2 regions of the Kocuria salina genome follow, and region 1 is predicted to be linked to the other one. Evidence: predicted binding sites of a transcription regulator. Region 1 holds the regulator's gene; the other holds the start of a gene.
The links. Region 1 encodes HspR, which represses chaperone genes until heat shock. Its sites were predicted from a motif close to AAGTTGAGTCNNNNNGACTCAACTT; they were not measured.
Positions count from the first base shown of each region.

Region 2: a site for HspR is predicted at 6,829-6,853, ahead of E7Z53_RS14190 (Hsp20/alpha crystallin family protein). Genes of this name have one in related genera too.

Region 1 is NZ_SSSF01000002.1:502,015-512,876, forward strand. It holds gene dnaK (molecular chaperone DnaK) at 1-1,040, shown strand, start outside; gene E7Z53_RS06465 (nucleotide exchange factor GrpE) at 1,037-1,699, shown strand; gene E7Z53_RS06470 (DnaJ C-terminal domain-containing protein) at 1,864-2,889, shown strand; gene E7Z53_RS06475 (heat shock protein transcriptional repressor HspR) at 2,891-3,331, shown strand; gene E7Z53_RS06480 (GNAT family N-acetyltransferase) at 3,358-3,885, opposite strand; gene trmB (tRNA (guanosine(46)-N7)-methyltransferase TrmB) at 3,882-4,673, opposite strand; gene E7Z53_RS06490 (TIGR00730 family Rossman fold protein) at 4,678-5,292, opposite strand; gene E7Z53_RS06495 (multidrug effflux MFS transporter) at 5,445-6,710, shown strand; gene E7Z53_RS06500 (alanine/glycine:cation symporter family protein) at 6,866-8,311, shown strand; gene E7Z53_RS06505 (D-hexose-6-phosphate mutarotase) at 8,378-9,253, shown strand; gene E7Z53_RS06510 (HNH endonuclease signature motif containing protein) at 9,384-10,862, opposite strand, start outside.
Region 2 is NZ_SSSF01000007.1:119,218-130,079, forward strand. It holds gene E7Z53_RS14165 (cell division protein PerM) at 1-992, shown strand, start outside; gene E7Z53_RS14170 (hypothetical protein) at 881-1,387, opposite strand; gene purN (phosphoribosylglycinamide formyltransferase) at 1,448-2,029, shown strand; gene purH (bifunctional phosphoribosylaminoimidazolecarboxamide formyltransferase/IMP cyclohydrolase) at 2,109-3,719, shown strand; gene E7Z53_RS14185 (NADP-dependent isocitrate dehydrogenase) at 3,850-6,072, opposite strand; gene E7Z53_RS14190 (Hsp20/alpha crystallin family protein) at 6,283-6,807, opposite strand; gene E7Z53_RS14195 (Gfo/Idh/MocA family protein) at 6,925-8,019, opposite strand; gene E7Z53_RS14200 (TetR/AcrR family transcriptional regulator) at 8,104-8,685, shown strand; gene E7Z53_RS14205 (gamma carbonic anhydrase family protein) at 8,704-9,240, opposite strand; gene E7Z53_RS14210 (beta-phosphoglucomutase family hydrolase) at 9,276-10,862, opposite strand, start outside.

The DNA.
Region 1 (10,862 bases):
TGGACGAGCGCCTCACCCGCGCCAAGTTCGAGGAGCTCACCCGGGACTTGCTCGAGCGCACCGAGAAGCCGTTCAAGGACGTCATCGCCGAGGCCGGGATCTCCGTGTCCGACATCGACCACGTGGTCCTCGTCGGCGGCTCGACCCGCATGCCCGCGGTCGCCGAGACCGTCCAGCGCCTGGCCGGCAAGGAGCCGAACAAGGGCGTGAACCCGGACGAGGTCGTGGCCGTCGGCGCCGCGATCCAGGCCGGCGTGCTCAAGGGCGACCGCAAGGACGTCCTGCTGATCGACGTCACGCCGCTGTCGCTGGGCATCGAGACCAAGGGCGGGGTGATGACCAAGCTCATCGAGCGCAACACGGCCATCCCCACCAAGCGGTCCGAGACCTTCACCACGGCGGAGGACAACCAGCCGTCCGTGTCCATCCAGGTCTTCCAGGGCGAGCGCCAGTTCACCCGGGACAACAAGAACCTGGGCACGTTCGAGCTGACCGGCATCGCCCCGGCCCCGCGCGGCATGCCGCAGATCGAGGTCACCTTCGACATCGACGCCAACGGCATCGTGCACGTCTCCGCGAAGGACAAGGGCACCGGCACCGAGCAGTCGATGACCATCACGGGCGGGTCCTCCCTCTCCAAGGAGGACATCGACCGCATGGTCAAGGACGCCGAGGCCAACGCCGAGGCGGACCGGGTGCGCCGCGAGGCGGCCGACCTGCGCAACAACGCGGAGCAGCAGGCGTACTCCGTCGACAAGCTCCTGAAGGACAACGACGAGAAGCTGCCCGCGGACGTCAAGTCCGAGGTGCAGGCGGACGTCGACGCCCTGAAGAAGGCGCTCGAGGGCGAGGACGAGGACGCCGTGAAGTCGGCCTACGACAAGCTGCAGCAGTCCCAGACCAAGCTCGGCGAGGCCCTCTACGCGCAGTCGCAGACCGAGGGCGCCGAGGGCGCCCCGGGTGCGGGCGCCACCGGTGCCACCGGTGACGAGGACATCGTCGACGCCGAGGTCGTCGACGACGAGGACGAGAAGAAGTGAGCATGCCCGACCCCACGCCAGGACCCGACGAGAACGCGGACGACCACGGCGCCGGGAGCGTTCCCGGCGACCCCGCCGCGCACCCCCGTGAGCAGTCCGCACAGGACTCCGGCGCCGGCCCCCGCGAGGAGGCCGGGCCGGAGGGCCTGACGGTGGACGACATCCTCTCGACGCCCCAGTCGACGGAGGCGGAGTCCGGGGACGCCGCACCGGCGCCGGCCGCCGCGGAGGAGTCCCCGGCGGCCGCCCTCGCCGAGGAGCGGCTCGAGGAGCTGCGCCGGCTGCAGGCCGAGTTCGTGAACTTCAAGCACCGCACGGCGCGCGAGAAGGAGCAGCTGCGGACCTTCGTGACGGGCGACCTCCTGCAGACGCTGCTGCCGGTGTTCGACGACATCGACGCGGCCCGGCAGGCGGGCGACCTCACCGACGGCCCGTTCGCGGCGATCGCGAACAAGCTCGAGGAGACCCTCGTGCGGCACGGGCTGGTGCGCCTCGGGGAGGTCGGGGAGAAATTCGACCCCAACGTCCACGAGGCGGTGCTGCAGCAGCCCACGAGCGAGGTCGAGCCGGACCAGGTCTCGATGGTGCTGCGCTCCGGCTTCCGGATCGGCGAGCGCGTGGTGCGGCCGGCCCAGGTCGCCGTCGCGGTCGCCGAGTGAGGCCGGACCCGGCCTGATCCCGGCGACGTCAGGGGAGGCCCGTCCCTCGGGCCTCCCCTGACCCGTCCACCCGTCCCCGGCGCCGCGGCGCCGGGGACGACCCCCGGACCACCACCGGGTCCCGCTCCGCAGGACCCCGACCGGCCCCACAGAAAGGAGGCGTCATGGCCAGCCAGGACTGGATCGACAAGGACTTCTACAGCATTCTCGGCGTCTCCAAGGACGCGTCCGCCGCCGACGTCAAGAAGGCCTACCGCAAGCTCGCCCGCCAGTACCACCCGGACCAGAACCCGGGGGACGCGGAGGCCGAGCAGCGGTTCAAGGACATCACCGAGGCGAACTCCGTGCTCTCCGACCCCGAGGAGCGCAAGCAGTACGACGCGATCCGCGCGATGGGCTCCGGGGCGCGCTTCACCGCCGGCGGCCCCGGCGGCGCCGGGGGCTCGGCCAACTTCGAGGACCTCTTCGGCGACATCTTCGGCGGAGGCGGCGGAGGACGCCGCCGCCGCACGACCTACTCCACCGGCGGCGCGGGCGGCCCCGGCGGCCCGGGCGGGTTCGAGGACCTGTTCGCCCAGTTCGGCGGTCAGACCGGGTACGGGGCGCCGGGCGGCTACGGCGGCTACCAGGCCCCGCCGGCGCGCGGGGAGGACATCCGGACGGAGACGACTATCCCGTTCCGCTCCTCGGTGCACGGCACCACGGTCAAGCTGCGCCGGGGCAACGGCCAGGAGACCACGGTGCGGATCCCGCGCGGCGTGCGCGACGGGCAGAAGCTCAAGCTCGCCGGCAAGGGCCACTCGGGTGCCGGCGGCGCCGGCGACCTCTACGTCACCGTCCACGTGACCCCGCACCCCTTCTTCCGGCGCGTCGAGGGCACGGACGACGTCGAGGTCACCGTGCCGATCACGTTCCCCGAGGCGGCCCTGGGCGCCACCATCGAGGTGCCCGTGCTGGACGGCGGCACCGTGCGCGTGAAGGTCCCGGCGGGCACGTCCTCGGGCCGGCGCTTCCGCGTCAAGGGGCGCGGGTTCGGCACGGCCAAGGGCACGGGCAACCTGATCGTGACGGTCGAGGTGCACGTGCCGGCCGAGCTGGACGAGCAGGCGCAGGCCGCCGTCCGGGCGTTCGCCGAGGCGACCGCGGACGAGGACCCCCGGGCCCGCCTGGCCGAGAAGGCACGGGTGTGAGATGGCACTGGACGCCGACCAGCCGCTGTTCGTGATCTCCGTGGCCGCGGAGATCGCGGAGATGCACCCGCAGACGCTGCGCCAGTACGACCGGCTCGGCCTCGTCAGGCCGTCCCGGGCCCCCGGCCGCGCCCGCCGCTACTCGCAGCGCGACATCGAGAAGCTGCAGCAGATCCAGGTGCTGTCCCAGCAGGGCGTGTCCCTCGAGGGCATCCGGCGCATCCTCCAGCTGGAGAACCAGGTCGCGGCCCTGCGGTCGCGGGTGGCGGAGCTGTCCCGGGAGCTCGAGGACGCCCGGGACCGGGCCGAGGAGTCCTCGCGGATCTTCGCCGCCGGCGTCGGCGGGGACGTGGTGCGCATGGCCCGCGGCGCCCGCCCCCGGGCCCGCAAGATCTCGCAGGCCGTGGTGCTGTACCGGCCCCCGCGCCAGCAGGAGCGCTGAGCCGCACCGGCGCCCGGGCCGGGCGGTCAGCGCAGGTGCTTCTCGAAGCCCACGTCGTACACGCCGCCCGGATAGACCCGGGCGGTCCCGGGCAGCAGGACGTACCCGCTGCTGCGGTACAGGGCGGACGCCTCGGGCTGGCGGCTGCCCGTGGTGAGGTGGATGCGACGGTAGCCCGCCGCGGCGGCGAGCCGCTCGAGCTCGGCCAGGACCCGCCGCGAGATCCCGCGCCGGCGGTGCGCCGGGGCGGTCCACACCCGTTTGAGCTCGGCCGTGGCGTCGTCGTGCCGGCGGAACGCGCCGCCGCCCACCGTCGTGCCGCCCTCGAGGAGGAGCAGGAGCGCTCCGGCGGGGGCGGTGAAGTCGTCGACGGGGTGCTCGGCCATCTCCTCCGCCCCGATCTCGGGACCGTAGCGCTCCACGTACTCGTGGTGCAGGCCCTCGAGCAGCGGCTGCGTGCGGGGATCGCCCGGGGGCACGACGACGAAGCCGTCCCGCTCCGGGCCGGGCAGTGCGGGCACGCCGTTGCGCTCCGCGCCGGGGACGGCGCTCACGCCGTCCGGCGGTAGACGAGGTCGCGGGGGACGCGGCCCGCCTCCTGCGCCTTGCGCTCGAAGCTCGTGAGGACCCGTCCCTCCCAGCGCGGGGCCCATCCGGTGTCCGGGTGCTCGTCGTCGGCGAGCGGGCCCGGGTGGACGTTCTCGAACTGCGGGGACGCGTCGAGGACCTCGCGCATCACCAGGGCGTACTCCTGCCAGTCCGTGGCGAGCCGCCACAGCCCGCCCGGGACGAGCACCCGGGCGGCGAGCTCGGCGAACGCGGGGGAGACCAGGCGCCGCTTGTGGTGGCGGGTCTTGTGCCAGGGGTCCGGGAAGAACACCCACAGCTCGTCGACCGAGGCCGGGGCGAGCATGTGCTCCAGGACCTCGGGCGCGTTGGCCTGCGCCACGCGGACGTTGTCCACCCCGGCCTGGGCCGCCTTGAGCAGCAGATCCGCGATCCCGGGCTTGTACACCTCGACGGCGAGGTAGTTCCGCGCCGGGTCCTGGGCGGCGGCGTGCACGACCGCCTCGCCGAGCCCGGAGCCGACCTCCACGACCAGCGGCGCCTCGCGCCCGAAGGCCGCGGCCGCGTCGAACTCGTGGTCGGGGTGGACGGAGGTGTCCGTGCGCACGCGCGGGACGTCGAGCACCCGGGTGGGCGCCCAGTCGTCCCAGGCCTTCTGGCGGCGGGCGGTGAGGCGGTCGCCGCGGCGCACGAAGGAGTACGGCCGGCGGTGGAACGCCTCGGGGACGGGGTCCTGTGCGGGGCCCTCGGCGGGGGAAGGGGTGTGCTCGCTCATCGCCCTACATCCTAGGGGATGGGCGGACGGCGGGCGCGTCGGCGCCGGGAACGGGCGGCTCGGACCAGCGCCGGCGGGGCGCCTCCCACGCCGCGAACCGGGCGAGCAGCTCGTCGGCGTCCTGGGCGACCACGGCTGCGTCCCGGTACTCGGGGCGCACGAGACCGGCCGCGGACATCGAGGCCACCGCGTCCAGCAGGGGCCTCCAGTAGCCGGCCACGTCGAGGAAGCCGACCGGCTTGGCGTGCACCCCCACCTGCAGCCAGGTCCACGCCTCGAAGATCTCCTCGAGGGTGCCCAGGCCGCCCGGCAGGGCGACGAACCCGTCGGCGAGGGCGGCCATCTCCGCCTTGCGCTCGTGCATCGTCCGGACGATGCGCAGCTCGGTCAGCCCCGTGTGGGCCGTCTCGTCGTCGACGAGCGACTGCGGCATGACCCCGACCACCTCGCCCCCGGCGGCCAGGGCGGCGTCGGCGACGACGCCCATCAGCCCCACGTGGCCGCCGCCGTAGACGACGCCCACGCCGCGGCGGGCGAGGGTGGTGGCGAAGGCCCGGGCGGCCTCGGGGAACAGGGGGTCGGAGCCGAGGGATGCCCCGGTGTACACGGCGAGTCTCATGAGGACATTGTCGCTGTCGCAGTCGCAGTCCCTCGTCCCCGCCCCTCGTCCTCGTCCCGCATGTCTCTCCCTCGTCCTTCGCCACGTCGCGGCGTCGATAGCATGAGGCGCGCCCCGCGCCCGCCCTGCCGACCCGTGCCGAAGGACCTCCCGTGAGCTCATCGCCGCCCGACGACCCCGTGCGCTCCCGCCTGCGCCTCTCCGGCGGCAAGGACCGGGTGGTGCTGGTGGCGGCGCTGGGGATCCTCAGCGCGGTGAGCCCGATGGCCACGGACATGTACCTGGCCTCGATGCCTGCCATGGCCGGGCACTTCGGGGCGTCGGCCTCCGCGGTGCAGCTGACGCTGACCACGTACATGGTCGGCATGGCCGTGGGGCAGTTCCTGCTCGGGCCCGTGTCCGACGTGCTGGGCCGGCACCGGCTCATGGTGGCCGGCAACGCGCTGTTCCTGCTCAGCTCCGTCGCCGTGGTCCTGGCCCCGACCATCGGGACGGTGCTGGTCCTGCGCGCGGTGCAGGGACTCGCCGGGGCGGCCGGCGTCGTGATCGCCCGCGCGGTGGTCTCGGACATCGCCTCCGGCCGCGGGGCCGCGAAGCTGTTCTCGGTCCTCGCGACCATCACCTCCCTCGCCCCGGTGGTGGCCCCGCTCCTGGGCGGGGTGATCGCCACGGTGGCCCCGTGGCAGACCGTGTTCTGGGTGCTCGCGGCGTTCGGGCTGCTGATGCTGGCGTGCTCCGTGCTCGTGGTCCCCGAGACCCTGCCCCCGCACCGGCGCCACCGCGGCGGGGTCGGCGCCGTCGTCACCGGGTCCTGGCGGGTGCTGCGCACCCCGTCCTTCATGGCCTACGCCCTCGCCTTCGGACTCGCGTTCGGCGCCCTGTTCTCCTACATCTCCGCCTCCTCCTTCGTGCTGCAGAACGTGCTCGGCTACTCGGCGCTCGGCTACTCCGTGGTGTTCGCCGTCAACGCGGGCGGCTCCATCCTGGGCGCGGTCGTCAACACCCGCCTCGTCGACCGGGTCGAGCCCGGCACGATCCTCCGCACCGCGATCGTGGTCATGGCCGCCGTCAACGTGGTGGGCCTGGGCCTGGTGCTGGCCGGGATCACCGGGTGGACCACCCTGGCGCACCTCTTCGTGAGCCAGACCTGCATCGGCTTCGTCATGGGCAACGCCGTGGCCCTCGCCCAGGGCCGGGTCCCGGGCCGGGCCGGGGCCGGGTCGGCGGTGCTCGGACTGGTCCAGTTCCTCCTGGGCGGGCTCGTGAGCCCGCTGACCGGCCTGGCTGGTCAGCACACCGCCGTCCCGATGGCCGTGTCCATGGCGGTGTGCTCGCTGCTCGCCGCGGGAGCCGTGCTGCTCGCGCGCCGCCTCTCGCGGCGGGCGCCGGAGGGCCCCGCCGCCCCGTCCGGCCCGTAACCGGGCGGAAACGGGCAGGAGCCACACTGTGGCCGATCCATCGGTCCCTGACCGGGGGAGCAGCGGACCTGTGATTAGATGCCTTCTGCCGAGACCGAGGTCACAGTCCCGTTCCGGCCCGATTCCTGATCCACCCGGCACCCACGGGAGAACACATGCTCCAAACCATCGAGACTGCCCTCGGCGAGCTGGGCGGCATCATCTGGGGGCCCTACGTCCTCATCCCCCTGCTGCTGCTCACCGGTCTGTACCTGACCGTGCGGCTGGGCGGGCTGCAGTTCCACAAGCTGGGCTCCGCGCTGCGACTGGCCCTGTTCGACCGCAAGGACGCGGACGCCCGCGGCGGCGACGTCTCCCAGTTCCAGGCGCTGACCACGGCGCTCGCGGCCACCGTGGGCACCGGCAACATCGTGGGCGTGGCCACCGCGATCTCGATCGGCGGGCCCGGCGCCCTGTTCTGGATGTGGGTCACCGGCCTGCTCGGCATGGCCTCCAAGTACTCCGAGGCGTTCCTGGCCGTGCGGTTCCGCACCACGGATGCCAAGGGTGAGATCTCCGGCGGCCCGCAGTACTACCTGGAGCGCGGCATCCGCAACGGGTTCGGCAAGTTCCTGGCGATCTTCTTCGCCGTCGCCGCCGCGCTGGCCGCGTTCGGCATCGGCAACATGACCCAGGGCAACTCCATCGCCTCCAACCTGGAGAGCTCGTTCAGCGTCCCCACCTGGATCACCGGTGTGGTGCTCGCCGTGCTGACGCTCGCCGTGCTCGTGGGCGGGATCAAGTCCATCGGGAAGGTCACGGCGGGCTTCGTCCCCGTCATGATCCTCTTCTACGTCCTGGGCGCCCTGTTCATCCTCGTCGTCAACGTCGCGGCCATCCCGCAGGCGGTCGTCCTGATCTTCACCGACGCCTTCTCCGGCACGGCGGCCGTCGGCGGGTTCGCCGGATCGGCGATCATGCTGGCCGTGCAGATGGGCGTGGCCCGCGGCATCTTCTCCAACGAGTCCGGCATGGGATCGGCCGCGATCGCAGCGGCCGCGGCCCAGACCACCCACCCGGTCCGCCAGGGGCTGGTCTCCATGACCCAGACCTTCATCGACACCATCATCGTGGTGACCTGCACGGGACTCGTGCTCATCACCACCGGGGTCTGGGAGCAGGGGGCGGACTTCGCCGCGACCATGACCGGCGACGCCTTCAGCCAGGGCCTGCCCGGGCAGTGGGGCCACTACGTGGTCACCATCGGGCTCGTGATGTTCGCCTACTCGACGATCCTCGGGTGGGCCTACTACGGCGAGCGGTGCATGGAGCGGCTCTTCGGCCGGCCGGCCGTGATGCCCTACCGGGTCGTGTTCTCCCTGGTCGTGTTCGTGGGCTGCACCGTGCCGCTGGCGGTGGTGTGGAACTTCGCCGACGTGATGAACGGCCTCATGGCCCTGCCCAACCTCCTCGGGCTGCTGCTCCTCTCCGGGCTGGTCGTCCGCGAGACCAGGCACTACCTGGACCACGACCCCAAGCTGCGGGCGGACCGCCGCCAGGTCGACGCGTTCATGGAGGGCCATCCCGGAGCGATCGACTCGTACGAGCGCACCGGCGTCTGACGGCTGTCGGCGCACGAGGGCCCGGCCTCCTGACGGGGACCGGGCCCTCGGTCTAGCCTGAGGGGCATGAGCGAACTCCCCGAGCCCCGCCTGTTCTCCTGCGCGGACGCCACCGGCGCCGTCCACGACCAGGGCGCGCACGTGATCGACTGGATCCCCACGGGCCACGCCCCGGTGCTGTGGCTGTCCCCGAGCACCGCGCTCGAGACGGGCAAGCCCGTGCGCGGGGGTGTCCCGATCTGCTTCCCCTGGTTCGCGGACGGGGCGGAGGGCGGGCGCGAGCCCAAGCACGGCTTCGCCCGCACGCTCCCGTGGCACGTCGAGTCGCGCGAGTCCTCGGACCACGAGGCGATGATCGTCTACCGGCTCTCGGACGCGGACGTCACCGATCCCGCGCACCAGGAGCAGTTCCCGTACCAGTTCGAGGCCTACTGCGTGGTGCGCTTCGGCACCGAGCTGTCCCTCGAGCTGAGCGTCACCAACACCGGTGAGCGCCCGTTCGACTTCGAGGAGGCCCTGCACGCCTATCTGGTGGTGGGGGACGTGCGGAAGATCCGGGTCGAGGGGCTGGACGGCGCGTCCTACCGCGACAAGGTCCTGGACCGGGAGGACTGCGTCCAGGAGGGGGACCTCCGGTTCGACGGCGAGACCGACCGGGTGTACCGCTCGACCGGCGACGTCGCCGTGGTGGACCCCGTGCTGGGGCGGGTGCTGCGGATCCGGAAGAAGAACTCCGGCACCACCGTGGTGTGGAACCCCGGGGCGGAGACGGCGGCGGCGATGCCCGACGTGGGGCCGGACGGATGGACGGACTTCGTGTGCGTGGAGGGCGCCAACACCCACGCCGACGCCGTGCACCTCGAGCCCGAGGAGACCCACAGCATGGGCTACCGCCTGTCGGTGGAGACCACGGCGGAGGACCCGGGCCGCCCACCCGCCTGATCCTCGGGACCGTCCGGCGCTCGGCACAGCGCTGTCGGAGGGCCGGTCCGCGCCCGTGTCCCGCGGCAGCACCGACCGGGAGGCCGCACGCCCAGCGCCACCCGCACCGTGCGTGCGCTCGGTCGGGCGGTCAGAAGGGGGGAGGGTCTGCGTCCTCGGGCACGGAGCTGCCCCGCTCCCCGACATCCGGGACCGGTCCGCCCGATGTGGCACCGCCCGACGTGGCACCGACCGATGTGGCACCGGCCGAGGGGTCCGGCACGGTCCGGTAGGTCCGTCCGGCCGGTGAGGTCCACTCGAGCACTCCGCCGGCGGGCGCCGGCCCCGGCTGCCGCACCGACCAGCGGCCGAGGGCACCGCGGCGGTGCTTGACGAGGTGGTGGTGGCGGCACAGGTGGGCCAGGTTGTCCGCAGCCGTCCGGCCGCCGTCCTGCCACGCCACCGTGTGGTCGAGGTCGCAGCGCTCGGCCCGCCGCCGGCACCCCGGAAAACGACAGGTCCCGTCGCGCAGCCGCAGCCGGCGGCGCAGATCAGCGGGCACCGCGTAGGTGGTGCGGTCGTGGTCGAGGACGGCTCCGGTGACGGGATGGGTCAGCACGCGATGCCACGAGGAGGCACCGGCGGCCAGCTCCCGGGCGACGTCCGCGCTGATCGGGCCGTGACCCTCGAGCACCGGGGCGTCCGCGGGCACGCCGGTGGCCGGGCCGCCGGGGCGGCACCCCAGCAGCGTGAGCACGGGGACCGTCACGCAGACCCGGCCGCGCACACCGCGCGGGAACCCGGGGTCGTCGGGGAGCTCCCCCTCCAGCAGGAGATCGGTGAGGACGTCCGCCCGCAGCTGCGCGTCCGTCCGGGCAGTCCTGGCACCCGGCGCGAACCCGTCCGGGCCATCCTCCTCCGGACCGAACTGCACTGGACCGCACTGCACCGGACCGAACTGCACTGGACCGAACTGCGCCGGGCCGCACCGGTCCGGCTCTCGCTCCGTCCCCGCGCGGGCGGTCTCCTCCACGGGCTCCAGTAGCGACGCGAGCGTGTCGAGCCGGTCCTGGACCGCGAGCGCCGTGGGTGCGTCCAGCAGGGCGTGCAGCCACGCCATGCCGTCCTCATCGTGCTCGACCCACACGTGGCGTCCGGCCCGGGCCGCCCGGTGCCTCGCCTCCTGCGTCCCGGCCAGCAGCGCCGCGCGCCGGCGCCGGGCCCACGCGCGCAGCTGCGCCACCGTGCAGTGCGGAGCCCGCTCCACCAGTTCGGCGGCGAGCCGCTGCACGACGGCGGACGGTGCCTCCTGGCCCGCCGGGACGTCCTCGACCAGCTCGCGCCACTGGTCGGCGATCACCGAGGCGTGCCGGGCGCTGAAGAGGCCCGCCTCCAGCGCCTCGAGGACCTCGGGCAGGTGCAGCCCGAGCACGAGGGCCTCGCGGACGCGCCCGAGGGCCGTGCCCGCGGGCAGGCGCAGCGCCGGGCCGATCTCGTCGGCGAGATCACGCACCATCTGGTCCTCGGTCTCGAGGAGGGAGCAGACGAGCTCATCGGCCTCGTAGGGCATCAGCCCTGCCGTGGAGACCCAGTCGATCTCGTGGTCCTCCCAGGCCAGCAGCCACAGCCG
Region 2 (10,862 bases), on a different contig from region 1:
TGGCCGGGGTCGGGGCCGGGGCCGCCCTGCTGGCCGCCGCCCTGTTCTGGAACTGGAACGACGTGGTGGGCGTCTACCAGCGGCTGGGCACCGGCGTGCCGGGGGACACCGCGCTGACGGGACTCCAGCTCGGCTACCTGCCCAACCTCGCGGTCTACGCCCTGGCCTGGGCCACGGGCGCGGGCTTCGAGCTCGGTTCCGGCACGCACGCCTCTCCGCTGGGCACCGAGGCCGGGCCTGTGCCGCTGCTCCCGGCGCTCGCCGCGCTGCCGCCCGCCGAGCTCCCGGCCTGGGCGCTCGTGGTGGTCGTGCTGCCGGTCCTGGCCGGCGTCCTCGCCGGCTGGTGGTTCCTGCGCGAGGGGGAGAACCACCTGGACGACTGGATGGCGCTGCGGCTGCCCGCGCGCTGGATCACGTACCCGCTCTCGACGCTGCTGACCGGGGTCTTCGTGGGCGCCGTCGCCGGCGTGCTGGTGATGCTGCTGAGCTGGCTCGCGCACGGCTCGCTGGGGCTCGGGCGGCTCACGGACGTGGGACCGGACGGTCCCGCCGTGCTGCTGCTGTGCGGCGCCGAGGTGGCCGTCGGGGCGGCGGTCGGCTGTGTGCTGGGACCGTGGCTCGAGCACGAGCCGCCGTTCGCGCCGCCCCGCGGCGGCGAGGACGGCGAGGACCGGACGCCGGCCGGCCGGCGGGCAGCGCGCCGGCGGCGCCGGGAGGAGACCGCGGCCCGGCGCGCCATGCGCTCGGCCGGCCGGCGGAGGCCGCGGCCCGCACGCGGGCACGGGGCCGACCAGCACGGGACCGAGGGGCACGGCGCGGACGGGCCCAGGACCGGCCGCAGCACCGCGGACGGGCACCGGGACGCGGGCCCGTGGGCGGCTCAGGGGCCGGCCGTGGCGGAGACCGGGTCCGCGGAGGCGTTCGACGTGGACGCGGCCGAGGCACCCGCGGCGTCCTCCGACGCCGGCGCCGCCGGGCCGCCGGAGAGATAGCTCCAGATCCCGTCCTCGAGCTCCTGCTGGCACTGCGCCGCCCCGGAGAGGGTGAGGGTGCCGGCGACGCACTCCTGGTAGGCCTCGGCCACCGGCCACAGGGCCAGACGGGCCCCGCCGGTGAGCAGGCTCAGCGCGCCCAGCACGATCGCGGCGACCGCGCTCAGCACCAGCAGCCGGCGCGTGCCGGTCCCGCGGGAGCGCACGAGCGCCGCGACGCCCAGCCCGATCCCGAGGACGGCCAGCACGACCCCGGCCACGGTCGGCCACAGGGCGGAGCCGACGAGCACCAGGGCGACCGCCGCGCACACCAGCGCGCCCCCTGCCGTGCGGGTCGCGGCGGCGCGTCGTGCGTCCGCGGGGGCTGCCTCGGGGGTCGGGCGGGGAGGGGTCATGCCCTTCACTCTAGGGCACCCCGGGGGCCCCTCCCCGCCCGCCCGACTAGACTCGGGGGCATGCGCATCGTGGTCATGGTCTCCGGCTCCGGCACCAATCTGCAGGCGGTCCTCGACGCCGTCCGGGAGGGCCGGATCGACGTCGAGATCGCCGCCGTGGGCGCGGACAAGCCCTGCACCGGCCTGGAGCGGGCCCGGGAGGCCGGCGTCGAGACGTTCCTCGTCCGGCCCGGCGACCACCCCGACCGGACGCGGTGGAACCGTGCCCTGCAGGAGGCGGTGGCCGCCCGGGAGCCCGACCGGATCGTCTTCGCGGGGTTCATGCGGATCGTGGACGCCGAGTTCGTCGAGGCGTTCGCGGGGCGCATTGTCAACACCCACCCCTCGCTGCTGCCGTCCTTCCCGGGGGCGCACCCGGTGCGGGACGCCCTCGCGCACGGGGTGAAGGTCACCGGCGTCACCGTCCACGAGGTCGTGGCCGACGTCGACGCCGGTCCGATCCTGGCGCAGGCGGCGGTGCCCGTGGAGGAGGGGGACACCGAGGCGCAGCTGCACGAGCGGATCAAGGCCGCCGAGCGCGAGCTGCTCGTGCGCACGCTCGGCGCGGCGGCCCGGCAGGGAGCCCTGCACGACGCCCGGTGAGCAGGCCCGGCGAGGGTCCGTAAAATGGTTCCCGGCGGATCCCGCCGGCAACCCCAGACCTCGAACGCTTGGAGAACCTGTGAGCCCCACCCAGCTTGACCGCGTGCCCCTCAAGAGGGCGCTGGTGTCCGTCTACGACAAGACCGGGCTGGAGGGTCTCGCCACGGGGCTGCACCGGGCCGGCGTCGCGATCGTGTCCACCGGTTCGACCGCACGGCGCATCGCCGACCTGGGCGTGCCGGTGACGGAGGTCGCGGAGGTCACCGGGTTCCAGGAGTGCCTGGAGGGGCGGGTCAAGACCCTGCACCCGCGGGTGCACGCGGGCATCCTCGCGGACCGCCGGAAGCAGGACCACATGGACCAGCTCGCCGAGCTGGAGATCGAGCCGTTCGACCTCGTGGTCGTGAACCTCTACCCGTTCGTGGACACCGTGCGCTCCGGCGCGGGCCAGGACGAGGTCGTCGAGCAGATCGACATCGGCGGCCCCTCCATGGTCCGGGCCGCTGCGAAGAACCACGCGGCCGTGTCCGTGGTCGTGGACCCGTCCTCCTACGACGCGGTCGTGGAGGCGGCGGCCTCGGGCGGCTTCGACCTGCGGGCACGCCGCCGGCTGGCCGCCGCGGCGTTCGCGCACACCGCCGCCTACGACACCGCGGTGGCCACCTGGACGGCCCAGCAGTTCGAGCGGGACGAGGACGCCAACTTCTGGCCGCCCTACGCCGGCCTGGCCCTGCAGCGCTCGGCCTCCCTGCGCTACGGCGAGAACCCCCACCAGAAGGGGGCGCTCTACGTGGACGAGGCCGCGTCCCCCGGCATCGCCCAGGCCGACCAGCTGCACGGCAAGGAGATGTCCTACAACAACTACGTGGACGCCGACGCCGCGCTGCGCGCCGCCTACGACTTCGACGAGCCGGCCGTGGCCGTGGTCAAGCACAACAACCCCTGCGGGCTGGCCGTGGCCACCCCCGGCGCCGAGGACCCGATCGCCGACGCCCACCGCAAGGCCCACGCGTGCGACCCGCTCTCCGCCTACGGCGGGGTCATCGCCGCGAACCGGACCGTGACCCGGGCGATGGCCGAGACCGTGCAGGACATCTTCACCGAGGTCGTCGTGGCCCCCGGCTTCGAGCCGGCGGCCCTGGAGATCCTGCAGGCCAAGAAGAACATCCGCCTGCTCGAGCTGCCCGAGGGCTTCGAGCGGGACGTCCTCGAGTACAGGCAGATCTCCGGCGGCGCGCTGCTGCAGGTCTCGGACCGGCTCGACGCGGCGGGCGACGACCCCGCCGGCTGGACGCTGGCCGCGGGGGAGCCGGCGGACGAGCGGACGCTCGCCGACCTCGCCTTCGCGTGGACGTCGCTGCGGGCGGTGAAGTCCAACGCGATCCTGCTCGCCGACCGCGGCGCGTCCGTGGGCATCGGCATGGGCCAGGTCAACCGGGTGGACTCCTGCAAGCTCTCCGTGGAGCGGGCCAACGCCCTGGGCGAGGACGGCGCCGAGCGCGCGCGCGGCGCCGTGGCGGCCTCGGACGCGTTCTTCCCGTTCGCGGACGGCCTCCAGGTGCTCCTCGACGCCGGCGTGCGCGCCGTGGTCCAGCCCGGCGGCTCGATCCGGGACGAGGAGGTCGTGGCCGCGGCCGAGGCCGCCGGCGTGACGATGTACTTCACCGGGTCCCGGCACTTCTTCCACTGAGCCGTCTCCGGGGCGGCATGCCCCGCGCACGGCAGCGGCCGCACTCCCCGCGGGGAGTGCGGCCGCTGCCGTGCGTGCTGCCCGTGCCGGAGCGCGCGGTCGGCCCGCGCGCTCCGCTCAGGCGCTCAGCTCACGCGCTGAGCGAGGAGAGGACCCGGTTGAAGGTCTCCGAGGGGCGCATCACCGAGAACGTCTTGGCGTCGTCCGGGCGGTAGTAGCCGCCGATGTCGGCGGGACGGCCCTGCACGGAGAGCAGCTCCTCGTTGATCGCGTCCTCGTTGGCCGCCAGCTGCTCCGCCACGGAGGCGAAGGCCTGCGCCAGCTCGGCGTCCTCGTCCTGGCGGGCCAGCTCCTGGGCCCAGTACAGGGCCAGGTAGAAGTGGCTGCCGCGGTTGTCGATCTCGCCGGCCTTCCGGCTCGGGGACTTGTTCTCCTCGAGGAACGTGCCCGTGGCCCGGTCGAGGGTCTCACCGAGGATCCGGGCGCGCTCGTTGTCGGCCGTGGTCGCCAGGTGGTCGAGGCTCGCGGCGAGGGCGAGGAACTCCCCGAGGCTGTCCCAGCGCAGGTGGTTCTCCTCCACCAGCTGCTGGACGTGCTTCGGCGCGGACCCGCCGGCGCCGGTCTCGAAGAGCCCGCCGCCGTTGATGAGCGGGACCACCGAGAGCATCTTCGCGGAGGTGCCCAGCTCGAGAATCGGGAACAGGTCCGTCAGGTAGTCGCGCAGCACGTTGCCGGTGACCGAGATGGTGTCCTCGCCGCGGCGGATCCGCTCGATCGAGAACGCGGTGGCCTCCTCGGGGGACATGATCTCGATCTGCAGGCCCTCGGTGTCGTGCTCGGTCAGGTACTGCTCGACCTTCGCGATGAGGTTGGTGTCGTGGGCGCGGGTGCGGTCCAGCCAGAACACGGCCGGCGTCGCGGAGGCCCGCGCGCGGGTCACGGCGAGCTTGACCCAGTCGCGGATCGCGACGTCCTTCGTCTGGCACGCCCGCCAGATGTCCCCGGGGGAGACCTCGTGCTCGATGAGCACGGCGCCGGAGGAGTCGACGACCTGGACGGTGCCCTGCACGGGGATCTCGAAGGTCTTGTCGTGGGAGCCGTACTCCTCCGCCTTCATCGCCATGAGGCCGACGTTGGGCACGGAGCCCATGGTGGTCGGGTCGAACGCGCCGTGGGCGCGGCAGTCGTCGATGACCACCTGGTAGACCCCGGCGTAGGAGCTGTCCGGCAGCACCGCGAGGGTGTCCGCCTCCTCGCCCTCGGGACCCCACATGTGCCCGGAGGTGCGGATCATGGCGGGCATCGACGCGTCGACGATGACGTCGGAGGGCACGTGCAGGTTCGTGATGCCCTTGTCGGAGTTCACCATGGCGAGCTTCGGGCCCTCGGCGAGGCCCTTGTCGATCGCGGCCCGCACGTCGTCGCGCACGTCGGCGGGCAGGGCGTCGAGGCCGTTGAGGATCGCCGCGAGCCCGTTGGCGGGGGAGAGACCCGCCTTCTCGAGGGCCGCGCCGTGGGCGGCGAAGAGCTCCGGGAAGAACGCCTCGATGACGTGGCCGAAGATGATCGGGTCGGAGACCTTCATCATGGTGGCCTTCAGGTGCACCGAGAGCAGGACGTCCTCCCGCTTGGCGCGCTCGACCTGCTCCGCGAGGAACGCGTCCAGGGCGGCGGCCCGCATCACGGTGCCGTCGACGACCTCGCCGGCCAGCACGGGGACGGACTCCTTGAGCACCGTGGTGCTGCCGTCCTCGGCCACCAGGCGGATCGTCAGGGTGTCGTCGCCGTCCATGACCACGGACTTCTCGTTGTCCCGGAAGTCGTCGGCGCCCATCGTGGCGACGTTCGTCCTCGACTCCGCCGTCCACTCGCCCATGCGGTGCGGGTTCTTGCGGACGTAGTTCTTGACCGAGGCGGGGGCGCGGCGGTCCGAGTTGCCCTCGCGCAGCACCGGGTTGACGGCGGAGCCCTTGATCTTGTCGTAGCGGGCCCGGGTCTCCTTCTCCTCCTCGGTGCGGGGCTCGTCCGGGTAGTCGGGGAGGGCGACGCCCTGCTCCTGCAGCTCCTTGACCGCGGCCTTCAGCTGCGGGACGGAGGCGGAGATGTTGGGCAGCTTGATGATGTTGGCCTCGGGCTTCTTGGCCAGCTCGCCCAGCTCGGCGAGGGCGTCGTCCACCCGCTGCTCCTCGGGGAGGCGGTCGCCGAACGCGGCGATGATGCGCCCGGCCAGGGAGATGTCGCGGGTCTCCACCTCGACGCCGGCGGTCGAGGCGTAGGCCTCGATGATCGGCTTGAAGGAGTAGGTGGCGAGCAGGGGCGCCTCGTCGGTGCGGGTGTAGATGATCTTGGCCATGTGCGGGCTGTCTCCCAGGATGTCGTCGGATCGGTGGTGGTGCTTCCTGGTGCCAAGATACCCGAGGCGGCGCCCCGCCCGCTGGCCGGGCCCGCCGTCCGGCCGGAGGCCGCGGGCGGCCCGGGCACGGCGGCGGGCCCGTTCCCCGCGGGGAACGGGCCCGTGGCCGTGGGGCCCCGCCCGGGGGCGTGCCGGTGCCGGGGGCCGGGCTCAGCCCTCCGTGGACTGGGTGGACCCGGCGCCGTTGACGAGCTCGCCCTCGCCGATCACGCGGTCGCCGGACTCGTCCCGGCCCTCGCCCAGGGCCTGCTGCTCGCCCTGTCCGGAGACCACCTGGATCTTGCGCGGCTTGGCCTGCGCCGAGACGGGGATCGTGACCGTGAGCACGCCGTTGTCGTAGTTCGCGGCGATGTTCTGGATGTCGATGCCCTGGCCCAGGTTGAGCTGGCGGACGAACGAGGAGCTCTGCCGCTCCCGGGTGATCCACTGGACGTCCTGCACCTCGGGCAGCTCCCGCTCCGCGCGGATCGTCAGCAGCTGGCCGTCGACGTCGACGTCGACGCTCTCCGGGTCGATGCCGGGCAGGTCCGCCCGGAGGATGTACTGGTCGCCGTCCCGGTACAGGTCCATGGGCATCTCGCGCAGGCCCTGCCGGGCGAACAGCGAGGCGGCGAGCCGGTCGAAATCGTTGAACGGGGTGAACATCGTGGCCACGTCAATCATCTCCTCAACCATATGAGCAATGTCTTCGACATTTAGTTGAGTCCGATCAACTCAACTGTTGACCATGATAATCCCGCTCCCCGCGGTCTTCAACGGGTCCCGGCCCCCATCGCCCAGGGCGAACCGCCCTCAGCGGGCGTCGTGGGGATACCGCACGCCGATCTGCGCCCGCACCCGGTCGAAGAGCTCCACGAGCTCGAGGGAGTCGGCCCACGGCATCACGGGGGACTCGAGCAGGCCCTGCTGCACGCAGCGGGTGGCCTCGCGCATCTCGAACACGTATCCGGCGCCCGCCACGTCCACGCGCTCCACGAGGGGGGCGGCGCCCGTGCGGGCGCCCTCGGCGGTCTGCAGCACCAGGGTGGTCGGGCAGTTGATCCGTCCGTCCACCCGCAGCCAGCCGTCCGTGCCGCTGATCGTCACCTGGTGGGGGACCGTGGCGGACAGGGTGCCGCTCACGTGCGCCCGGCCGTGCCCGAAGTCCAGGGTCAGGGCGGTGTCCAGGTCCACGTCCGTGGCGCCGAGCTCCGCGCGGGCGCTCCAGCGCTCCGGGGCCCCCAGGACCGCGGCGGTCCACGTCAGGGGGTAGACCATCATGTCCAGCAGCACCCCGCCGCCGTCGGCCCGGCGGAACAGGCGGTGGGCCGGGTCCAGGGCCCGGTGCGTGCCGATGGACCCCTCGACCGAGCGGACCCGGCCGAGCCGGCCCTCCCGGACCCAGCGCATCGCGGTGCGGAAGCCGGGGGTCATGCGGGTCCAGACGGCCTCCATGAGGAAGACGCCGTGCTCGCGGGCCAGGCGGAGCAGGTCGCGGACCTCCGCCGCGGTCATGGCGAGGGCCTTCTCGCACACCACGTGCTTGCCGGCCCGCAGCAGCGCCGAGACGTCCCGGTGGTGGTAGCCGTGCGGGGTGGCCACGTAGACGATCTCCACGTCCGGGTCGGCCGCGAGCCGGTCCAGTCCCGTGCTCGTGGCGGTGCCGCCGTAGGCCCGCTCCACCCCGTGCCGGCGGGCGAAGTCCTCGGCGCGGTCCTGGTCCCGCGAGCTCACGGCCACGAGCCGGGCGTCGGGCAGCGCCGCGATGTCCGGGACCACCTTCTCCGCGATGTCGGCGGTGCTGACCACGCCCCATCCGAGCGTGCGGCCGGTCGCGGTGCCGGGGTCGTCCAGGTGGGCGGCGTCGAGGGAGGCGTCGACGAACGGGCTGAGGGTCTGGGCAGGCATGGGCGCATTCTGCCACGCCGCCCGGCGCCGGGTCCCCGTCCGCCGACTCCGATCGAACGACCGTTCGTGGCGTAGGCTGAGGGCGTGCCCCGGGTGAGCCAGCAGTACAAGGACGAGCGCCGCCGCGAGATCGTGGCGGCCGCCAGCGAGTGCTTCCTCGAGCACGGCTACGAGGGGGCGTCGATGCACCGCATCATCGCCGCCACGGGGCTGTCCGCGGGGGCGCTCTACAACCACTTCCCGAGCAAGCAGGAGCTCGTGGCCGCGGCCGCCCGCGCGGCCCTGGACCGTGTCCTCGCCGCCGCGGAGGACGAGCCCGGCACCGACCCCGCGGCGTGGGTCGTGGGACTGCTGGAGCGGCTGGCCGCGGATCCCGCCACCACCCGCCTGCTGCTCATCACGTGGGGCGGGGCGGTGAGCGACCCCGGTCTGGCCGCGCTGGCCGGGGAGCACCTCGGGCGCGTGCGGGACCGGGTGGAGGAGCGCTACGGGCGGTGGGCGGTCGAGGAGCTGGGCCTCGACGACGACGCGGCCCGCGAGTGGGCCGGCATGTTCGCCCAGGCCATCCTCTCGGTGCTGCAGGGCTGGGTGGTGCAGTCCTGCCTGCTGCCCGGCTTCGACCACGGCGCGTACCTGGACTACGCGCGCACCCTCGCGGCGCAGTGACGGGCCGCCGGGCCCGGCTCAGGCGGTGAGCCGGCGGTGCTCGGCGGAGAGCCGGACGTAGGTGCGCGCGTTGGCACGGACCTTCTCCTGCTCCTCGTCCGTGAGCTCGCGCCGGACCCTGCCCGGCACCCCCGTCACGAGGGAGCGGGGCGGCACCACGGTGCCCTCGAGGACGACGGCGCCCGCGGCCACCAGCGAGCCCGTCCCGATCACGGCGCCGTTGAGGACGGTCGCGTTCATCCCGATCAGGACCTCGTCCTCCACGGTGCACCCGTGCACCACTGCGCCGTGGCCGACGCTCACGTCCGCGCCGATCGTGCAGGGGTGGCCGGGGTCGGAGTGGACCACCACGTTGTCCTGCAGGTTGGACCGCGCGCCCAGCCGGACGGGGGAGCGGTCGCCGCGCACCACGGCGCCGTAGAAGACCCCGGACTCCGGCCCCAGCTCGGCGTCGCCCACGACCGTGGCGGTCGGGGCCACGAAGGCGGAGGAGTCGATCCGGGGCTCGTGCCCCCCGTGCGGGAGGACCGTGCCGGGCGTCGTGGAGTGTGCCATGGGCCCAGCCTAGCGGCGGGCCCGCCGCCCGCGGCTCAGACGCCCTGCCGCGTGACGGCCGGCCGCGGGGCGCGCTGGTGCCCGTGCTGGATGGCCACGCGGATCTTCTGGCCGCCCTTGAGCACGTACTCCGCGCCGTGCACGTGGATCGTGACGTCGTCCGCGCGCCGGGAGGCCCCCTCGAGCTCCAGGACGTGGTGGTCGATGCAGACCCGGATCACCTGGCCGCGGTACAGCACCGTGAACGAGACGGCGTCCAGCTGGCTCGGCAGGGCCGGGTCGAACTCGAGCCAGCCGCCGCGCACGCGCAGCCCCGCGTAGGCGCGGGTCACGACGTCGACGGAGCCGGCCATGGCGCCCAGGTGGATGCCCTCGCCCGTGGTCCCGCCCTGGGTGTCGTCGAGGTCCACCAGGAGGGCGTCCTGGAACGAGGACCACGAACGGTCCGGGTTCAGCCACGCGAGCACCGAGGCGTTGACCACCCGGGACAGGGAGGAGCCGTGCGAGGACCGCGCGATGTAGAAGTCGACGGTGCGCTCGATGGCGGCGTGGTCCACCTCGTAGCCCATCCGGCCGAGCTCCTCGACCAGGCCGTCGGGACCGAAGAGGTAGACCAGCATGATCGTGTCGGCCTGCTTGGCCAGCTTGTAGTTGTTGGTCATGTCGCCCTCGTTCTCCAGCAGGAGGTCGAGGCGGCCGATGTTGCGGTACTTGGCCCGGTAGTACTCCCAGTCCAGCTCGTCGAGGTCGTCGTAGCCGTGGAACTGGCTGATGGTGCCGTCCGTGTTGAACGGCACGAACATCCGCTCGGCCATCCGCTGCCAGGTCCCGACCTCCTCGGCCGAGAGGTCGAAGCGGGCGGAGAGCTCCTCGCGCTGGTGCTCCACCATGTCGTGGAAGATGTGCGCGCTGTGCCGGAACAGCCAGGCCGCCAGCACGTTCGTGTAGGCGTTGTCCTTCAGCCCGCCGCCGTGCTGGCCGCGCGGGCCGTCGTGGTACTCGTCCGGGCCCATGACGCCGGCGATGTGGTAGCGGCCGTCCGCGGGGTCGTAGTCGGTGAGCGACGCGAACAGCCGGGTGATCCCGATGATCAGCTCCGAGCCCTGCCCCGCCAGCCAGTCGAGGTCACCGGTGGTCTCGTAGTAGATCCAGGCGTTGTAGGCGATCGCGAGGCCCACGTGGAACTGCCGCCACGAGTTGTCCGGCAGCCACCGGTTGGAGTGGTGGTTGAACAGCTCCGGCGGGGTCTCCTCCCGGCCGTCGGAGCCGGACTGCCACGGGAACGCCGCGCCCTCGAGCCCGAACTCGGTGGCCCGGTGCTTGGCCATGGGCAGCCGGCGCCACCGGTAGGAGAGCAGGGCGCGCGTCACCTGCGGCTGGTGCAGGTTGACGACCGGGAGGATGTAGAGCTCGTCCCAGAAGATGTGCCCCCGATAGCCCTCGCCGTGCAGGCCGCGGGCCGGGACCCCGGCGTCGCGCAGGGACATGTGCGGCGCCAGCGTCTGGGCCACGTGGAACAGGTGCACCCGCAGCGCCAGCTGGGTGATGGCCAGCTCCCCGGTGCGCTCCTCCGGGTCCGGGCACACGTCCACGTCGAAGCGGTCCCACAGCAGGGACCACTC